Regions from separate parts of the Bradyrhizobium sp. CB2312 genome, predicted to be linked through region 3. Evidence: predicted binding sites of a transcription regulator. Region 3 holds the regulator's gene; each other region holds the start of a gene.
The links. The regulator LexA, encoded in region 3, represses DNA repair genes until DNA is damaged. The targets are predictions, from matches to a motif close to TGTTCNNNNTGTGTTCNG.

Region 1 (4,144 bases), 2.7 Mb from region 3:
AAGGCGGCCCTTGGGGCCGCCTTTTCTGTTCGCCTTGAGAAGTACCCGGGATATCCGATAACATTCTCGTTAACGGCAGGGACGATGACGCGGTTCGTCCGAAAAAGCCGTGTTCGCTGATCACTGTTCCGAGTCGTATATCTGACTGGCGGCAACGGAGCCGCCGAGACGGTTGCAAGCGTGGACCTTCGAACTGCCGCCGCTTTTTGGAACCGGTCGGTGGTTCGCATTTGATCGGTGCCGAACATGGATCGATTGAAGCTCTCGCTGAGGCGTGCGTTGCTTGTGGCGCCATTGGTGCTGTGGAGCGGAAACGCCCTCGGGCGTGATGACGGCCGTTACGCCGACTCCCCGCTCAAGCCATGGTTCGACAGCCTGCGCAGCCATCTTGGCCCGTGCTGTTCGGATGCGGATGGTTTTGCCGTTGCCGATCCCGACTGGGAGTCGCACAACGGGCATTATCGGGTGCGGCTCGACGGGCAATGGGTCGAGGTGCCGGATGAAGCCGTTATTACCGAGCCGAACCGGGCCGGCCGCACCATGGTGTGGCCGGTGAAGACGGCGTTCGGGATTTCGATCCGCTGCTTCATGCCGGGCAGCATGATCTGACACGCACCGCCGCGAGCGCTAGGAGGATTTGCGCTTCGACGACCTCTTGGATGATTTCCTGGATGACTTCTTGGACGTCTTTTTCTTGGACGTCTTGCGCTTCGACGCCTTCTTCGGGACTTTCTTGCCCTTCTTGCGCGCCTTCGACAGTCCGATCGCGATCGCCTGCTTGCGGCTCTTCACGCGTCCGCCACGTCCGCCACGTCCGCTCTTCGCGGTGCCCTTCTTGTAGCGCCGCATCTCGCTTTCGACGTCGCTGCCGGAGCTGCGCGAGTAGCGGCGTTTCTTTGCCTTGCGTGCCATGCATTTTCTCCCTTGGCCGGGGAAAAACCATTGGACACAAGCAAGGTTCCCTGACCGTGCGGAGCGTTCCGCCTGCCTAGAAAGAATTCGCGAGCTCGATCTCCGCTTCGAGCGCGCGGATGCGCCGCGCAGCTTCAGCGGAGGACAGATCCCGATCGTATTGTGCCGGCTGGTAGGTCTCCTCGCTGAGTCGCTTCAACCTCAAACCTTGCGCGCGGGTCATCTGCTCCATGAGAAAAGCCTTGGCGTCGTATTTACCCTGAACCTGCATGTCACTGCTCCGTCCTGAAATCGTGACTTGACTATATGTTCTTATTTTGTTCTAACAAGCCATGGACAACAGAATTAATGAAATTCGACGTAAAATCAGTGCCTTGAGGCTAGAGATGGCCGATATCGAGGCGTCGGTCCGCGACCTCGTCAATCGCGATCGCGACTGCACCGAAAAGGCCCTGGCGCAGATGGATCTGCGCCGGAGGATCAATCTGCTGATCGGCGAATGGAAAGCCGCCGGCGGTGGCGACGTCCTGCCTGATGTCCGCGACCGGGTGCGCCTTCGTCCCGTGAAGACAGCCGTCAATCCGGTGCGCGCCATCGCGCGCCGCTGATAGTTCCGGAGGCGCGCGGTGGAGGAAGACCCGGACACGTACCGGACTCTAAGACTGCGCGCCGAAATCCTCGAGCTCGGCTCCGCGATCCGGCAATTGCAGCGCGAGGGGCTCGATGATGCTGCGGCCCAGCTCCTGATTGCACGCAAGCGAGCGCAGCTCGAGCAGCTCGTGAAAGCCAACGCTCCGGGGCGCCTTTAACATCCCTGACATCCGACGCAGCTAAAGCGAGCGCGCTACGCGAACACGCTGGAGCTCGCCGATGCACGATGCCGAAATGGCCGCTTTGATACAGGCCGTGCTGGACGACGTCTGCGCCGGGCTTCCTCTCTCCGAACTCGCGACGCGCGACCGTGTCGCCACGCGGCTGCGTGAGGCCGCGCAAACAGGTCGCCGCTCGATCGAGGATCTAAAACAGGCTGCGCGAGATGCTCTGGTCCGCGCACCGACGATGTGGCGCTAGCGCTCGGCGTGGTGATTTGACCGCCATCATGCCGCTGCGCGAAGCCGCACACCTCTTGCGTGTCGAGCCGAAGGCGCTGTCCTTCATCAAGGAGATCTTCAACGCCAAGAAGATCGTCGCCGCCATTTGCCACGCGCCCTGGCTCCTGATCGAGACCGGCATCGCCAAGGGTCGCAAGATGACGTCATACAAGTCGATCAAGACCGACGTCATCAACGCCGGCGCGACATGGGAAGACTCACAAGTCGTCGTCGACCAGGGCGTCATCACCTCGCGCAACCCCGGCGACCTCGACGCCTTCAGCGCCAAGATCATCGAAGAGGTGAAGGAAGGCCGTCACGTCCAGCGCAGCGCTGCGTGACTTTTGCTGCACTTTTTCGACGAAAAGCCCCGCATTGCCGCGGGGCTTTTGTTTGAGATGCGGCCGAAGCTATGTGAGCTTACTTGCTCATGCCGCCCTTGCTGTTCGTCATCGTGCCGCCCTGATCGGAGCCCGGGCCAGAACCGCCCTGGCCGGAGGCGTCGGGGCCTTTCGAGGGCTTGGTGTTCGCGCCGGTGGTCTGCGACGATGACATCGAGGATCCATGCTTGGCCTTGTGCGACTTGGCCTGCGCGGCGAACGGGGCGGCTGCAAGGCCGGTTGCCAGCATCACGGCGAGAGCGAGCTTGGTTGTCTTCATGCGGGGGAACTCCCTGGGTTAAAATGACGCAGGCTGCCAACCGCCGTTGGCCGCAGGAGTTCCCAACAAAGATTTCCCAGGTGTCAGGCAAACTTCAAGATTGCTTGTCCTCCGCGAGGATGAACACGACGCCGGTGAGCGTCGCGCCGATCGCGAAGGTCGTCACGAGCGTGAGGGTGAAGACGAGAACCGCCTGACGTCCGCCGTCATTCACGAGGTTGGCGACGGCTGGATTGGACAGGATGAGCGCAAGGCTGAAGGCGAGGCCGAGGGCTGCGCCCATCATCGCATGCGTCATCAGCTTGATGAGGCCAGTAGGAGAAATCAGATCCGACGACTTTTTCGTGCGCATGGAACCGCGTCCCGAATCCAGCAGACAAATGCGCGACACGTTCGTTGGTTCCCTCCGGATCAAGGAATTTCGTCGCGCGCTTCATCCGACGTTCATGCCGGGCTTGCGAGGATATGGGCCAGCAACACGGGAACATTCGATATGGGTAAGGTAGTTTTTCTTTACCGCTCGCTGGCTTATCGCAATGCCGCTGCGGACATCCTGCGCAAAGCACGCAAGCTGCCGCGCGGCGCGGAGCGAAGCGCGGCCCGCCGCTATGCGAAGGCGCTACGCGATCTCGCCCGAACGGAAGCCTGGCTCGAGGGGCGCGTCGCGCGCGAACCGCGGACGGCGCAGCGCAGGACCAGCGCGGCGTCAGGCTAACCGGATGCGCGCTGCAATTCGACGGAGCTGGGCGCCTCGAACTTGCCGGGTGTCGTCGTTGCTGCTGACTTGCGTGTCAGCGGCACGTCCAGGCGGCACAACAGGCCCTCGGCCCGCCAATCGAATTGCGCCTGTCCGCCGAGCTGGGACTCGACGCTGGCAAGCAGGCTCCGCGTGCCGAAGCCGCGCGATTTCGGCGTCCTGACCAGCGGGCCGCCGGATTCCTCCCAGGTCAGCTTGAGCAGGTCGTCGTCGACCTGCCAGCCGATCATGAGCCGCCCCGATCGCGTCGAGAGCGCGCCATACTTTGCCGAATTGGTGAAAAGCTCGTGCAGCGCCAGCGCGAGCGTCTGGGCGGTGGCCGGCAGCAACTGAACTTCGGGACCTGCGAGCTTGATCTGGCCGCCGAGCGAGTAGGGCGCTAGCTCTTCGTCGATCAGCCTGGAGAGCTCGGCGCCCTGCCAGCTCGACAGCGACAGGATCGTATGCACGCGCGCCAGCGCGTTGATGCGGCCCTCGACGGCGTTGACATAGGCCTTGACCTCATCGGCGCGGGTCAGACGCACGATCGATTGCGCCAGCGCCAGCGCATTCTTGGCGCGATGATCGACCTCCCGCGCCAGCAGATTCTGCCGCTCCTCGGCCCGCTTGCGTTCGGTGATATCAACCGTGACACCGCTCACGCGCACGACGCGGCCGCTATTGTCCGCCGTCGCGGCGGCCGTGCCGACGCACCAGCGCACTTCGCCGTCGGGCCGCACGATCC
Region 2 (4,144 bases), 3.4 Mb from region 3:
TCGAGGTACCTCTAATCGGAATCTGGCAGCGCCGCCCTGGCCGAGCGGCACTTCCAGCTCGGGCAGGATGGTCTTGAGCTCGCCGTGTAGCGTGTAGGGGGGATTGACAATCAGGAGTCCCGTGGAGGTGAGCGCTGCGCCATCAAGCTGCGGCGCGACACTGAATTCGAGCCGCAGACATTTTCCCGGAGGCTTTGCTGCGGCTGCGAGCCGCGCCACCGATTGCGCCAGCGTGTCGGTGGCGCGGCGGTTCTTGGCCGGATACCAGATTACATAGATACCGGTCGGCCATTTCGCGAAGGCCGTTGCGAAGGCTTCGCCGAGTTTTTCGAACTCGTCCTTGGCCTCGAACGGCGGATCGATCAGCACGAGGCCGCGCCGTTCCTTCGGTGGAACGAAGGCTGGCAATGCAACCCAGCCGTCGAGATCGACCACGCGGGCCTGCTCGTCACGGCGCAGCACGTCGATCAGCGCCTTGCGCGCTTTCGGCTCGAGCTCGCAGGCGACGAGCCGGTCCTGCGGCCGCAGCAGGCCGCGCGCGATCAGCGGCGAGCCCGGATAAGCCTTGAGCTCACCCTTCGGATTGAAGGCGCGGACGATGTCGAGATAGGGCTTCGTCAGCGCCGCGGTCTCGTTCGACAGGCGCGCCTGCATCAGCCGCGCGATGCCGGTCAGCCACTCGCCGCTGCGCCGCGCCTCGTCGCCTTCGAGATCGTAGAGTCCGGCGCCGGCATGGGTGTCGATGACGCGGAACGCCCCCGGCTTGTCCTGCAGATAAGTGAGAATGCGCGCGAGCACGATGTGCTTGATGACATCGGCGAAGTTGCCGGCGTGGAAGGCGTGGCGGTAGTTCATGGCGGACAGTTACGACATCGCGCGATGAAAGTAACTGCCGTCATTCCGGGGCGGTGCGTCAGCACCGAACTATGGTACGCAATTGCGCACCTGAGAATCTCGAGATTCCGGGTCTGGTGCTAGCGCACCATCCCGGAATGACGACGAGAGCGTTGTGCCTCAACCACCCCTGATCGGCGGCATCGTCACCTGGTCGCGGCGGCAGGCGCGGCGGTCGGTTTCCTCGCAGGCGCGGAACTGCAGATCCTTGCTGAGGCAGATGCGCACTTCGGACAGCCGTGTCCGGTTGCAGGTAACCGAGATGGCGGCATTGCTCAGGCCTGGATTGGCCTTGATGAAGGCCTCCTCGACCTCCGTCGGCGCCACGGTCTTGGCCTGCGACAAGTCGAGATATTCGGCCGGAATCTTGATCGCGGCGCGCGCCTTGCGGATCGTTTCGAAATAGCTGCGGCCTTCGAGGCCCGAGCAGGTGCCGTGCTTGTCCCACTCGTTGAAGATCAGGCCCGGCGCCGGCATCAGATCGAGCATCGAGGAGACGATGTTGCGGTTCAGCCGCGGCGCCGGCCGCTGGCAATATTCGGGGAAGCCGCTCTCATATTGCGGCCACAGCCCGTGCACCACGAAAGAGTAGGGCCGGCCGCTGCACTGGATCTGGGAGCGCCCACCGCGCTCCGCCGCCTCTTCGCAGAACGAAGGCGACCATGACAGGGACAGTACATAGAAATCGAATTCGCCGGGCGCGTTCTGCCGCTTGTCCTGCGCCTTGGCGCCGCCGGCCAGCGTGACCAGCCCGGCAGCCAGGGTCAGCGAGATCATCAGGCGCGAGAATGAATGCAATCTGGAATGAAACATGGCGACGCCCCTCAACTAGACTGTGCAGTCAGCCTAGCAGGCGATAGGAACATTTCAAGAACAAAATGGACGCGAGACGCATTCGGCCGCTTGATCGGGCCGAATCGGGCTTCTCGAATTACTGCCTGGCGGCGCGGCAGGCCGGATTGTAGGCCCAGTTGCGGTCGAGCCCGACCACGCACCATTCGACGCCGTTGCCGTAGCTGGCAAAGCCGCCGTCCTCAATGATCGAGAAATGCACCTTGCGCACCTTGCCGTCGTTGAGCAAGGCATCGCCGGTGCAGTAGCGGCGCGGAATGTTGTCGGACTGCCAGGGCCGGAACGCGACCTCGTGAACGGCGGCGAAGCCCGTGATCTTCAACGGAGAATTCCAGAACGAGCTTTCCTTCTCCCAGAACTGGCTGGCGATCGTCGGCAGCGCCCTATCGCAATCGGCGACGGCGCCGTCATAGCGCGGCCCGCTCAGCCAGAAGTTCAGCTCAAGCGGATTGGCGGCCCTGGCCTCGCCGAGCGACAGCGCTCCGAACATGAGGCCGAGCACGGCGGCGAAGCGGAGCGATTTCAGGGGGAGGGCGCGCATGGGCAATCCGGACAGCTGGTCTTGCGAAGTTCGGACGGTGCCGCGAAGGCCGGGCGGGGTCAAGTGCAGCACGGCAACACTTGGCGAGGAGTTGACCGTAAGGGCGCGCCCGGCAGGGCTTCGGTTCTTTTCACTTCCATCCCGGCACCGTAAACTGGCGCCAACCAATTGGAGTAACGGGAATGCGAATCATTGCGGCCGCGGGCCTTCTCGCCCTGGGGATGATGGCGAGCCAGTCGGCGCGTGCTGACCTCCTTCCAGTGCCACCTTTCAAGGGCAACGACACCGGTGGGATCATCGCCTATTCGATGGCGACCCAGGTCGATGCCCGTCAGGTCGCGGTCGATCACTGCGCGCGCTACGGCAAGGTCGTGAAATTCCTCGCGGTGCAGGCCTATGAGGGCGGCTACATCTCGTTCTCCTGCCGCTGGGTGCCCTATGGCGCCGCCGAACGGCCGATCCGCACGCTGTACTGAGGCGTCGTAACGCCGCCTCTCTCAAGCCGGGAGCCTCCAACATGACGCGCAAACTCGCTTTGCTCGGCTCAAGCCTTTGCCTCGTCTTGTCGGCCGGCGTGGCCAGTGCCGACGACCTGCCGGTGCGCAAGGCCGGCCTTTGGGAAATGAAGATGGTCAGGAGCGGCTCGGCGATGCCGGAAATGACCATGCAGCACTGCACCGACGAGACCGTCGACAAGGAGATGAGCAACAACGTCTCCCCGATGGCCAAGCAGATCTGCTCCAGGCAGGACATCAAGAAGACCGCAACCGGCTATGTCAGCGATTCCGAGTGCAACGTCGCCGGCATCAGCACGACCTCGCATGCCGAGATCACGGGCGATTTCAATTCGGCCTACACGGTGAAGACCTCCTCACACGCGCAAGGCGGCGTTGCCGGCCCCGCGGGCCGCGATACCTCCATGACGCTCGAAGCGAAGTGGCTGGGCGCCTGCAAGCCCGACCAGAAGCCCGGCGACATCGTGATGCCCGGCGGTTTCAAGATGAACGTGCGCGACGTCGATAAATTGAAGGCGCTGCTGCCGAAATAGGTGGGCGTAATGGCGCTGACCGGGATCAAGGCGATCGCGTTCGACGTTCAGGGGACCTGCGTTGATTTTTTCCAGCCGCTGCTGCGCGCCGGAGCCGCGATCAATGCGGCCAAGGGGCTCGACATCGATTGGGCGGCCCTGTCGGCGGAGTGGCGCGAGCTCTATCGCGCTTCGATGGATGCCGTGATCGCCGGCCGCCGCGACTGGTTGCGGGTCGATCGCATCTATCGCGAGGCACTGGACAAGCTCGTCGAGACGCGCGGCCTGTCTGATCGTTTTGACGGTGCCGAGCGTGACGCGCTCAACGAGGTCTGGACCAAGCTCGATCCCTGGCCGGACACGATCGAGGGCTTGACCCGGCTTCGCCGGAGATTTTGCACGGCGACCCTGTCCAACGCCGGTATGGCCAGTGTGATCGCGCTGGTGAAGCACGCCGATTTGCCGTTCGATGCGATCCTGACGGCGGAGCTCGCGACCAGCTACAAGCCTGCGCCGGCAGTCTATCAACTCGCCGTCGACTATCTCGGCTATGGGCCGGAACAGATCCTGATGGTTGCCTGCCACAAATATGATCTGAAGGCGGCGCGCGCATTCGGCATGAAGACGGCCTTCGTGCCTCGCCCATTGGAGTTCGGGCCCGACGCTGCGCCCGATGTCTCGCCCGAGAGCTGGTTCGACGTCTACGCGACCAGCTTCGTGGATCTGGCAGATCGTTTGGCGGCGTGAATGTAGAAAGCTGAAGATCGCGATGCCTGAATAGGTGAGATCGTAGCCCGGAAGCCGGTGCGCTCCCTCGCCCCGTTCTTACG
Region 3 (4,144 bases):
CCGCCGGATGCCGGCGGCCTGCGGCTGCGCTATGCCGCGTTCATGCAAGGCCTCCGCGATGCGATCGACGCGCGCATCCGTGCGACGCTCGAGGGCGACAATCGCGCCATCGCGACGGCGCTGCTCACTGGTCGGCGCGATGCGATCACGACGCCCGTCAACGATGCCATGTTCATCTCGGGGCTCGGTCATGTGCTGTCGATCTCCGGCTACCACATGGCGGTCGTCGCCGGCGTCGTGTTCTTCGCGGTGCGCGCGCTGCTGGCCTTGATTCCGGCGCTTGCGGCCGGTTTCGCCATCAAGAAGTGGTCGGCGGCCGCGGCATTGGTTGCGGCAGCGTTCTATCTGCTGCTGTCGGGCGCGGAAGTCGCGACGCAAAGGTCGTTCTTCATGACGGCGGAGGTGCTGATCGCGGTGATGGTCGACCGCCGCGCCATCACCTTCCGCACGCTGGCCGTGGCGGCGCTGATCGTGCTTGCGGTCGCGCCGGAGGCGCTGGTGCACCCGAGTTTCCAGATGTCGTTCGCGGCGACGCTCGGGCTGGTGGCGCTGGTGCAGATCGGCATGCCGAACCTGTTTGCCTCGCCCGATCATTCCACGACCGCGCGCATCGCGCTGTGGGGCGGGCGCGAGATCGCGATGCTGTTCCTGGCCTCGCTAATCGCGGGGCTTGCGACCACGCCCTACGCCGCCTTCCACTTCCACCGCGTCACGCCGTTCGGCGTGCTCGCCAATCTTGGCGCGATGCCGGTGGTCTCGGCGCTGGTCATGCCGGCCGGGCTGTTGGGTCTGCTTGCGGCACCGTTCGGGCTCGACGGCGTGTTCTGGTGGCTGATGGGGATCGGCATCGACTGGATGATTGCGGTCTCGCGCTGGGTAGCGGGACTGCCGGGCGCTGTCGGCCGCATCCCCGCCTTCGGCATAGGCCCGCTGATTGCGGCGAGCCTCGGGGTCATCGTGATGGGTCTGTTGCGCACGCCGCTGCGCTGGTCCGGCGCCGTGGTGCTGCTGGCGGCGATCCTCTGGGGCCTGTCGGCGCGCCAACCGGACATTTTAATTGCCGGGGACGGCCAGAGCGTCGCGGTGCGGGGGCGGGACGGGCACCTGCACCTGATCAGGGCCAGCAAGGACGGTTTTCTGCTCAAGGAGTGGTTGGCTGCCGACGCCGATGTGCGTGACGCCGGCAGTGCCGCGCTGGCTGACGGCGTGTCATGCGACGAGGCCGGCTGCGTCACGCCGCTCGCCGACGGGCGGCTGGTGGCGCTGTCCCTGCGGATTGACGCGCTGGCGGATGATTGCAGTCGCGCTGCATTGGTGGTGACGGTAAGGCCCGCGCCGCCGGATTGCGCGGCGATGGTGGTCGACCGGCAGCGTCTGACGAGGCAGGGCGCGCTGGCGCTGACACAAGCTGGTGAGGGATTTGCGGTGCTGGCGGTGAAAGCGAGGGGCGCAAATCGCCCCTGGTCGCCGGCTGCTGCCGGCGAGGGCGTTTCCGAACTGACCCTCATGCCACCGTCTGGAGCTCCGCGCGTCCGGGACGCAACACCGTCGGAGGCCGACCTTGCGGCGGAGGACTAGGATCTATTTCAACCGATCGGCAGACGCGGCGTTGTCGGCCGGCTGTCGACACCGACCTGCGGCTTGTGCTCGCGCTCGCCCAGCGGCTGGGTCACGGGCAGTTGCAGCACGGTTGCCTGCTGGCCTTCGACGAGCTGTGTCACCAGCACGTATTTGCCGTCGGGGAATTCGATCGCGTCATGATGGCGATCGGGAATGTGCGGATCGATCTTGCCGAACTTGCCGACGCGCGAGTTGACGGTGCGCGTCCAGATCCAGCGATTGTCGTAGCGGACGTTGTCGGCGAAGGCGAGCTCCGTTCCCGGCAGCAGGCAGACCGCGACGGTCGGATCGGCCGCGGAGGCAAAGCCGCGCGTCGAGGTGCCGCGGAACGTTGTCGTCACGATCGTCTCGCCGACCTCGGCAGGGCGCGATGCGACGGCATGCAGGCTGTAGTCACACATCGTGGGTGCTCCTCATGCGGAGATAGCAACCCGTGCCTCTGTCTTACGAGGCGCAGGCCTCTATCAGAGTGGAAGCATAATAGCGTCTGCGCGGTTGTAGGCAAATCTGCGGCTCGCTGCCGCAGCGTGCGATCACATTATCTTTCCCGAATCCGCTGGGAACAAAGTCTGCTTTCGTGCATTCGGTGGGGGTGTCAGCGGCCAGCCGGCGCCGACCAGCCGGAATATGGCCAGACCGCTTGTGACGGTTGCGTCAGCGCATTGCGCGCGTTTCGGACTTGCTCGCTCATTGCAGTCTCCTTGGCCACGTCCTTGCGGACATGGCGGTGCGATGGTGCGGCAACGGCTTGCGACGCTGATGCTGCGACCAGCACCGCGGCTACTGTGCTCAGGATGATCTTGCGCATGAGGTCTCCTCGAACCTTCGCAGCCGAAGCCGTGCTGCTTCGTGCGGCGTGGCGAGGATGTAGCGCCGGGGGAGGGGCCGGATAATCTGCGCGAAACCAGAAAGACTATCCAGCGCGAGCGGACAATCATCCGCTCCGATCTCTGGTCGGCGATGCCGATCGAAGCGCGCGGACAGCGCGCTCAGTACTTCCGGTATCAGTACTTCCGATAAAGCCCGATCAGCTTGCCCTGAATCTTGACCCGGTTCGGCGGCAGGATGCGTACCTCATAGGCCGCATTGGCGGGCTCGAGCGCGATCGAGGCGCCGCGGCGGCGGAAGCGCTTCAAGGTCGCTTCCTCGTCGTCGATCAGCGCCACCACGATGTCGCCGGTGTCGGCGCTCTCGTTGCGCTGGATCAGCGCCATGTCGCCGTCGAGTATGCCGGCTTCCACCATGGAATCGCCGCGCACTTCGAGCGCGTAGTGCTCGCCAGAGCCGAGCATGTCGGGCGGGACGCTAATGGTGTGGCTGCGGGTCTGCAACGCCTCGATCGGCGTGCCGGCCGCGATACGGCCCATCACGGGCACCGCGACGGGACGCTCGCCCTCGTCCGCGGGCGGGCTGGAGGTCGTGCGGACCTTGCCGAGGTTGCCCTCGATGACGCTCGGCGTGAAGCCGCGACGATTGCCGGCGGCGGCCTGCAGCTCAGGCAGCTTGATCACCTCGATGGCGCGGGCGCGGTTGGGCAGGCGGCGGATGAAGCCGCGCTCCTCGAGCGCGGTGATCAGGCGATGGATGCCTGATTTCGAGCGCAGGTCGAGCGCGTCCTTCATCTCGTCGAAGGATGGCGGCACGCCGCTTTCCTTCAGTCGCTCGCTGATGAACCGCAGGAGCTCGTACTGTTTGCGCGTTAACATCTCGACCAAAATCCCCCGGTTGATGTCGTTCGATTCCGAGACGATGAATTCAGCGATAAGTCGCTGCATGCTCGAAACAAATCATGAACGGACACTATATGTTCGATACATGTTCCGCAACTGCTTAATTTACCGTGAACGCGACAAAGTTCGCGCCACGCGTGTGGCCTGCGCGTTCAGACCGGCAGGCGCAGCACCTCGCAAGGTGTGCCGGCTTCGGCCTTCGGCGCGAACGGCGCGCGCACGAGAAGTGCCTGTGCCGCAGCGAGATTCGCAAGCAGCGAGGAATCCTGGTGATTGACGGGAAGGGCGATCAACGTGCCGTCGTCGCGCGTCTCCAGGCGGGCGCGCAGATAATCCTCGCGCTGGTCGTTGGCGCCGACATCGCGGCCGAGCACCGCGCGCTCGCGGCGATGGTGAATCACGGAACGGCCCGACAGCGCGCGAATCAGAGGCACCATGAACAGGAAGGCACACACATAGGATGACACGGGGTTGCCGGGCAGGCCGATCACGCGCATCGCCGCCAGGTGTCCATGCATCATCGGCTTGCCGGGCCGCATCGCGATCTTCCAGAACGTCATCGCGATGCCCTCGGCCTTCAGCGCTTGCTGGACCAGATCGTGGTCGCCGACCGAGGCGCCGCCGGTGGTGATCAGGATGTCGGCGCCGCTCTCGCGGGCGCGGCGGATGCCCGCGGTGGTGGCGTCCAGGGTATCAGCGGCAACACCGAGATCGACGGTATCGGCGCCCTCACTGCGGGCGAGCGCGTGCAGGGCGTAACCGTTGGAATAGACGATCTGGCCGGGGCCAGGCGT
Region 4 (4,144 bases), 1.3 Mb from region 3:
CCCACGACGCCAGGATGGCGCGTTTCTCGGACACGCTGAGAGAAGGATCGGAGACCACGTCCCGGGGATGCCCGAAAACCGTACCGTGATGGATGATGACATTGAGATCGACAACTTTGTCGTGACGAGCGGTCGTCGGCCGCATGGCTTCCTCCTTTTCCAAGACGAGTTGAGGGATAGCGGCGCAGAAAGAACCGCGCGGCTTGGTCACTGTTCTGCAGGATGGCCTCAGGCGGCCTTGGATTCGATCTGCGTGACGTTGCTGGGCACGGCGCCGTTGATCGCAATGCGGCGCGGCTTCATCGCCTCGGGGATTTCCCGCTGCAGGTCGATGACAAGCAAGCCGTTCTCGAAACTGGCGCCCTGAGCTCGACGTGGTCGGCGAGGATGAACTGCCGCTTGAAGTTGCGGGCCGAGATGCCGCGATGCAGGAAGGTCTTGCCCTCCTTCTCGCTCTTGTGGCCTTTTAGCGTCAAGACGTTCTGCTCGAGCGTCAGGACGACCTCGGCCGGGCTGAAGCCGGCGAGCGCTACCGAGATCTGGAAGCTGTTCTCGTCGAGACGCTCGATGTTGTAGGGAGATAGGCGAGCAGGCTCGGGTTCGGCATGTCCGAGTTCACGGAAGCCGTATTCAGATCGCCCCCCCCGGCCCCGTGGGCGGGACGGCAGCCTTGGCCAAATAGAACATGGCGTGGATGTTCACTTCGAAGGTTCGTTGCCATTCCTCGTCGCTGATGTCTTGGATGTCCTCGAACGTCGCCTGATGGGCCGCGTTGTTGACGAGGATGTCGATTCCCCCGAGGTCCTCGACCGCGCGATGGACGATGGAGCGGCAATGATCGGGATTGCTGATGTCGCCGGCAATCAGGACAGCCTTGCGCCCTTCCCGCTCGACCAGCGCCTTGACCTCGGCCGCATCCTCATCTTCGTTAAGATACGCGATGACGATGTCCGCCCCCTCGCGGGCATAGGCACTTGCGACCGCTTGGGCTGATCGGATCGACTACTGGCTCGATCCCAAGAAGGTGATGCCGATCAAGGGAGGCGCGCTTGCTTGAGTCACCTAAAGGAGACCATTCCGGATCCCTGCGCCGATATCGCAAGAACCGGTGGTTGCGGGAGGGCAACCACCGATACCGACATTCGGTCCAAGTTGCGATCTGACTGAGGGATGTCCTGCGTCCCGAACGCAGTGAGCATCTTCTAAGCTGTTGATCTTTCTTGTTGTAGCATGCGCTACCGCCACGTTTTTTTCACGGTCGTTTCACCCAATTCGTTGCGATTTCGTTGCGGTGTTCTCGTGCCAGTGCGCTGACGCACGATGCTGCGGCCTTTCCCATGGACCGATGACAGTCACAGGTCCTTTTCGGCGAGTACGCGAAACTCGTCAGGAACCGACCGAGAGATGCCTAGCGCCACCGAGCCATAGCCAATTGCATCCGATCCAAAACGATCGCGGATCTTATCGACGGCACGGTCGGCCGCCCAACGTGCCAGGCCTATTTTGCTGCCGGGGCGACGGGGCTCATCGTGAAGCCCAAGCGGAAAGTCTAGCTGTAGATCCCAGCCCTCCTCAAGGTGCGACACAGAGATCGCGAGAAGCGAAATAGTCCTCTCGTCAGGGTGATCTGCGAGGACGGCGCGCACGAGGTCCTCCGCGAGTTCGGCAAGGATCACTGTTGTCGAGATCGGCGCGTCGAGCGTTATCGAGCGGGAAGCGGAGTTCAGATTGGCGAAGCGAACTCGGACCGTCACGGTTCGACCCGGTCTTGCCTTGGCTCGGAGCCGGGTGCCGATTCGATCCGCAAGATGAAGCAGAGTCGGTCGAAAAAATTGCTCTTTGGCGGGCTTCCTGCCGATCGCCGATTGCGCTCCTACCGAGCGGGCTCGGCGGTGAGGCTTGATTTCCCGTGGATCACGATTCCACGCCAATGCTGCAAGTTTCTCGCCCGCAGCGGGACCGAGCAGCTGCTCGAGCGACCATCCCGGTGTCGTCGCCAACTGCCCGATCGTCAGCACGCGGATCTCGGCCAGCCGCGCCTTCGTGACCGGGCCCACTCCCCACATCAGTTCGACGGGCAAATGGTGAAGGAATTGCAGCTCGGTGTCCGGATCGACAATCACAAGACCATCGGGCTTGGCGACTTGCGACGCAATCTTTGCGAGATGGTTGGTGCGAGCTAGGCCGACTGAAATCGGAAGGCCGAGCTCAGCCCGCACGCGTTGGCGGATTGTCCTCGCAATATCGTCCGGTGGACCGAAGAGATGGGTACAGCCAGCAACGTCGGCGAAGGCCTCGTCGATGGAAATCCGCTCCACGAGAGGTGTGAAATCGCCGATCACCTTGACGGCTGCGTCGCCCAGCCGTTGGTATTCCTTGAAATGCCCGCTCACAAAAATGAGTTGCGGACAGAGTTCCCGTGCTCGCCGTCCGGGCATCCCTGCGTGGACCCCGAAGACCCTGGCTTCGTAGGAAGCGGCAAGCACAACTCCACCACCGACGGCGACGGGTCTGCCGCGCAAGGAGGGATCAAGCAGCTGCTCTACCGAAGCATAGAAGGCATCGAGATCCGCATGAAGGATGGTGGCTGTCGTTGCCATCCGACGTTCGCTCGTGATGTTCGAGGAAACTTCTCAACCCAGAACATAATGAGAACACGGGCAGCGAGTGTCAAGCCTATCTGTAGATTGATCGGTATCAGCCTCGACGAAGGACATGGCCAATCGCCCCCAGTAAACCGAAGAGGAGTGATAGGCGAACGTGCACTGAGCCATTCGTGGCCGGCGTTAGGTTCATCCTACACATGGACGACGAATGTGACGAAGCTGAAGGATTGCGCTGCGGTCTAGCCGAAGCTCGCCAAACGCTGATGGACCTCGGTTGGACAGAGGACGGAGCTCAACGCCTTGAATATCTAGACATCTTCAAGTACGTACGAAACAGAAAGCTCCCACCGCAAAGTCCGCGGTTCTAGGTTTCAGCCATGGGAGGCACCGTGACGGACCCTGCAGCTTTCCAAATGCGCGCCTGGACTTTGCGTTCAGCGGAGCATTGTTTTCAACGAACTCAGCGATTTGAGTCGTATCGGCCGCGACGGATCCAACATTCGAATAGCGGAATCAAAATCAGTTTGATCATTCAACGATTTCAAGGGGCGTTTTGAAAAATGGGCCAATTCGCCTCTAGTCATATCGATTGCCTAGCAGGCATTTCCAAATAACGAAGCACCTCTCTTCCAAATAACGAAGCACCTCTCCTAGCCGAGGGCTTGCTCCCCGGCAGAGTGCAGTGTCGACTTGGCGCCGGATCGATCCCAGCACGAGTACGCTCGCAAGATGATAGACGAGCGCCAATTCGGATCGGCGAAAATCGTCCATGATCACACGATCGTCCAGCGTGCATCCGAACCAGCGCAGACGCGGATCGGAAGCCCGCGAGGGTGACGCGCCAAGATCGATGGCAATCAGTGCCGTCGGCGACCGATTTGGGTCGTGACGGTGTCGCGTCTCCGTCGTACGGAGCTATCTCGATTCGTATCTATTCCGATTCAGGGACCGTTTCCGGCGATGTTTCGAGTGTCGTTACGAGGAGCACCATCGAGCGCGGCTGTGCTTCATATGTCGCATGGCTTATGACGGGTGCGCGCTCCCATGGGCAGATATCATCGGGTGAGTCGCGTGAAGTATCAATGCAGCGTCGCCACCCTTGCCGATGCTCGGCGGACACTGGAGGCAAATCGAAGGTCAGCGGTTCCCAATAGGCGTTGAGTATCCCGTGGAGCAGAAATCGGCCGCGCAACCTTCGCAGGTCGCGAAAGTTACCTTTTTGACTTTGCTGTCCTGCTCTTACGTCCAGGACTGGCGAGCTGCCTCGGCCGTGGGTGCGGAACTGGCGGTCGAGGACTGCATCGACAACGCCCGTGAAGGCAAGCGAGTGCGAGTGATCGCTCCAGTCCGGGCACTTGAGTGCGACCCCGTGCCATTCGATGTGCGCCCGTCGAAGCAATTGATTGAGGCTGAGCGAAGCCTCTTCCGCCAGAACATCACGAAGCTGGTGAAACCTGATGAGGCCTTTTACGAATCGATGAATATCGGCATGCCGCTCCAGTAAACTCCAATCGAACCAGCTGATTTCAGAGTCTTGG

Region 1: a site for LexA is predicted at 1,220-1,237, ahead of QA642_RS36460 (DUF3072 domain-containing protein). Genes of this name have one in related genera too.
Region 2: a site for LexA is predicted at 1,753-1,770, ahead of QA642_RS06670 (ribonuclease T2). Genes of this name have one in related genera too.
Region 4: a site for LexA is predicted at 2,640-2,657, ahead of dinB (DNA polymerase IV). Genes of this name have one in related genera too.

What each region holds. Positions count from the first base shown of each region.
Region 1 is NZ_CP121668.1:7,504,236-7,508,379, reverse strand. It holds gene QA642_RS36470 (hypothetical protein) at 247-609, shown strand; gene QA642_RS36465 (DUF6496 domain-containing protein) at 628-912, opposite strand; gene QA642_RS36460 (DUF3072 domain-containing protein) at 989-1,183, opposite strand; gene QA642_RS36455 (hypothetical protein) at 1,299-1,520, shown strand; gene QA642_RS36450 (hypothetical protein) at 1,539-1,721, shown strand; gene QA642_RS36445 (hypothetical protein) at 1,783-1,983, shown strand; partial or broken gene QA642_RS36440 (DJ-1/PfpI family protein) at 2,036-2,344, shown strand; gene QA642_RS36435 (hypothetical protein) at 2,424-2,663, opposite strand; gene QA642_RS36430 (hypothetical protein) at 2,758-3,015, opposite strand; gene QA642_RS36425 (hypothetical protein) at 3,157-3,378, shown strand; gene QA642_RS36420 (HWE histidine kinase domain-containing protein) at 3,375-4,144, opposite strand, start outside.
Region 2 is NZ_CP121668.1:1,404,677-1,408,820, forward strand. It holds gene rlmJ (23S rRNA (adenine(2030)-N(6))-methyltransferase RlmJ) at 1-855, opposite strand, end outside; gene QA642_RS06670 (ribonuclease T2) at 1,015-1,707, opposite strand; gene QA642_RS06675 (hypothetical protein) at 1,826-2,287, opposite strand; gene QA642_RS06680 (hypothetical protein) at 2,470-2,763, shown strand; gene QA642_RS06685 (DUF3617 family protein) at 2,805-3,335, shown strand; gene QA642_RS06690 (haloacid dehalogenase type II) at 3,345-4,061, shown strand.
Region 3 is NZ_CP121668.1:4,837,327-4,841,470, forward strand. It holds gene QA642_RS23755 (ComEC/Rec2 family competence protein) at 1-1,578, shown strand, start outside; gene QA642_RS23760 (hypothetical protein) at 1,587-2,021, opposite strand; gene QA642_RS23765 (hypothetical protein) at 2,216-2,428, opposite strand; gene lexA (transcriptional repressor LexA) at 2,625-3,326, opposite strand; gene glp (gephyrin-like molybdotransferase Glp) at 3,503-4,144, opposite strand, start outside.
Region 4 is NZ_CP121668.1:3,531,928-3,536,071, reverse strand. It holds partial or broken gene QA642_RS17055 (hypothetical protein) at 1-145, opposite strand, end outside; partial or broken gene QA642_RS17050 (Hsp20 family protein) at 229-578, opposite strand; partial or broken gene QA642_RS17045 (SDR family oxidoreductase) at 581-987, opposite strand; gene dinB (DNA polymerase IV) at 1,353-2,600, opposite strand; gene glgX (glycogen debranching protein GlgX) at 3,538-4,144, opposite strand, start outside.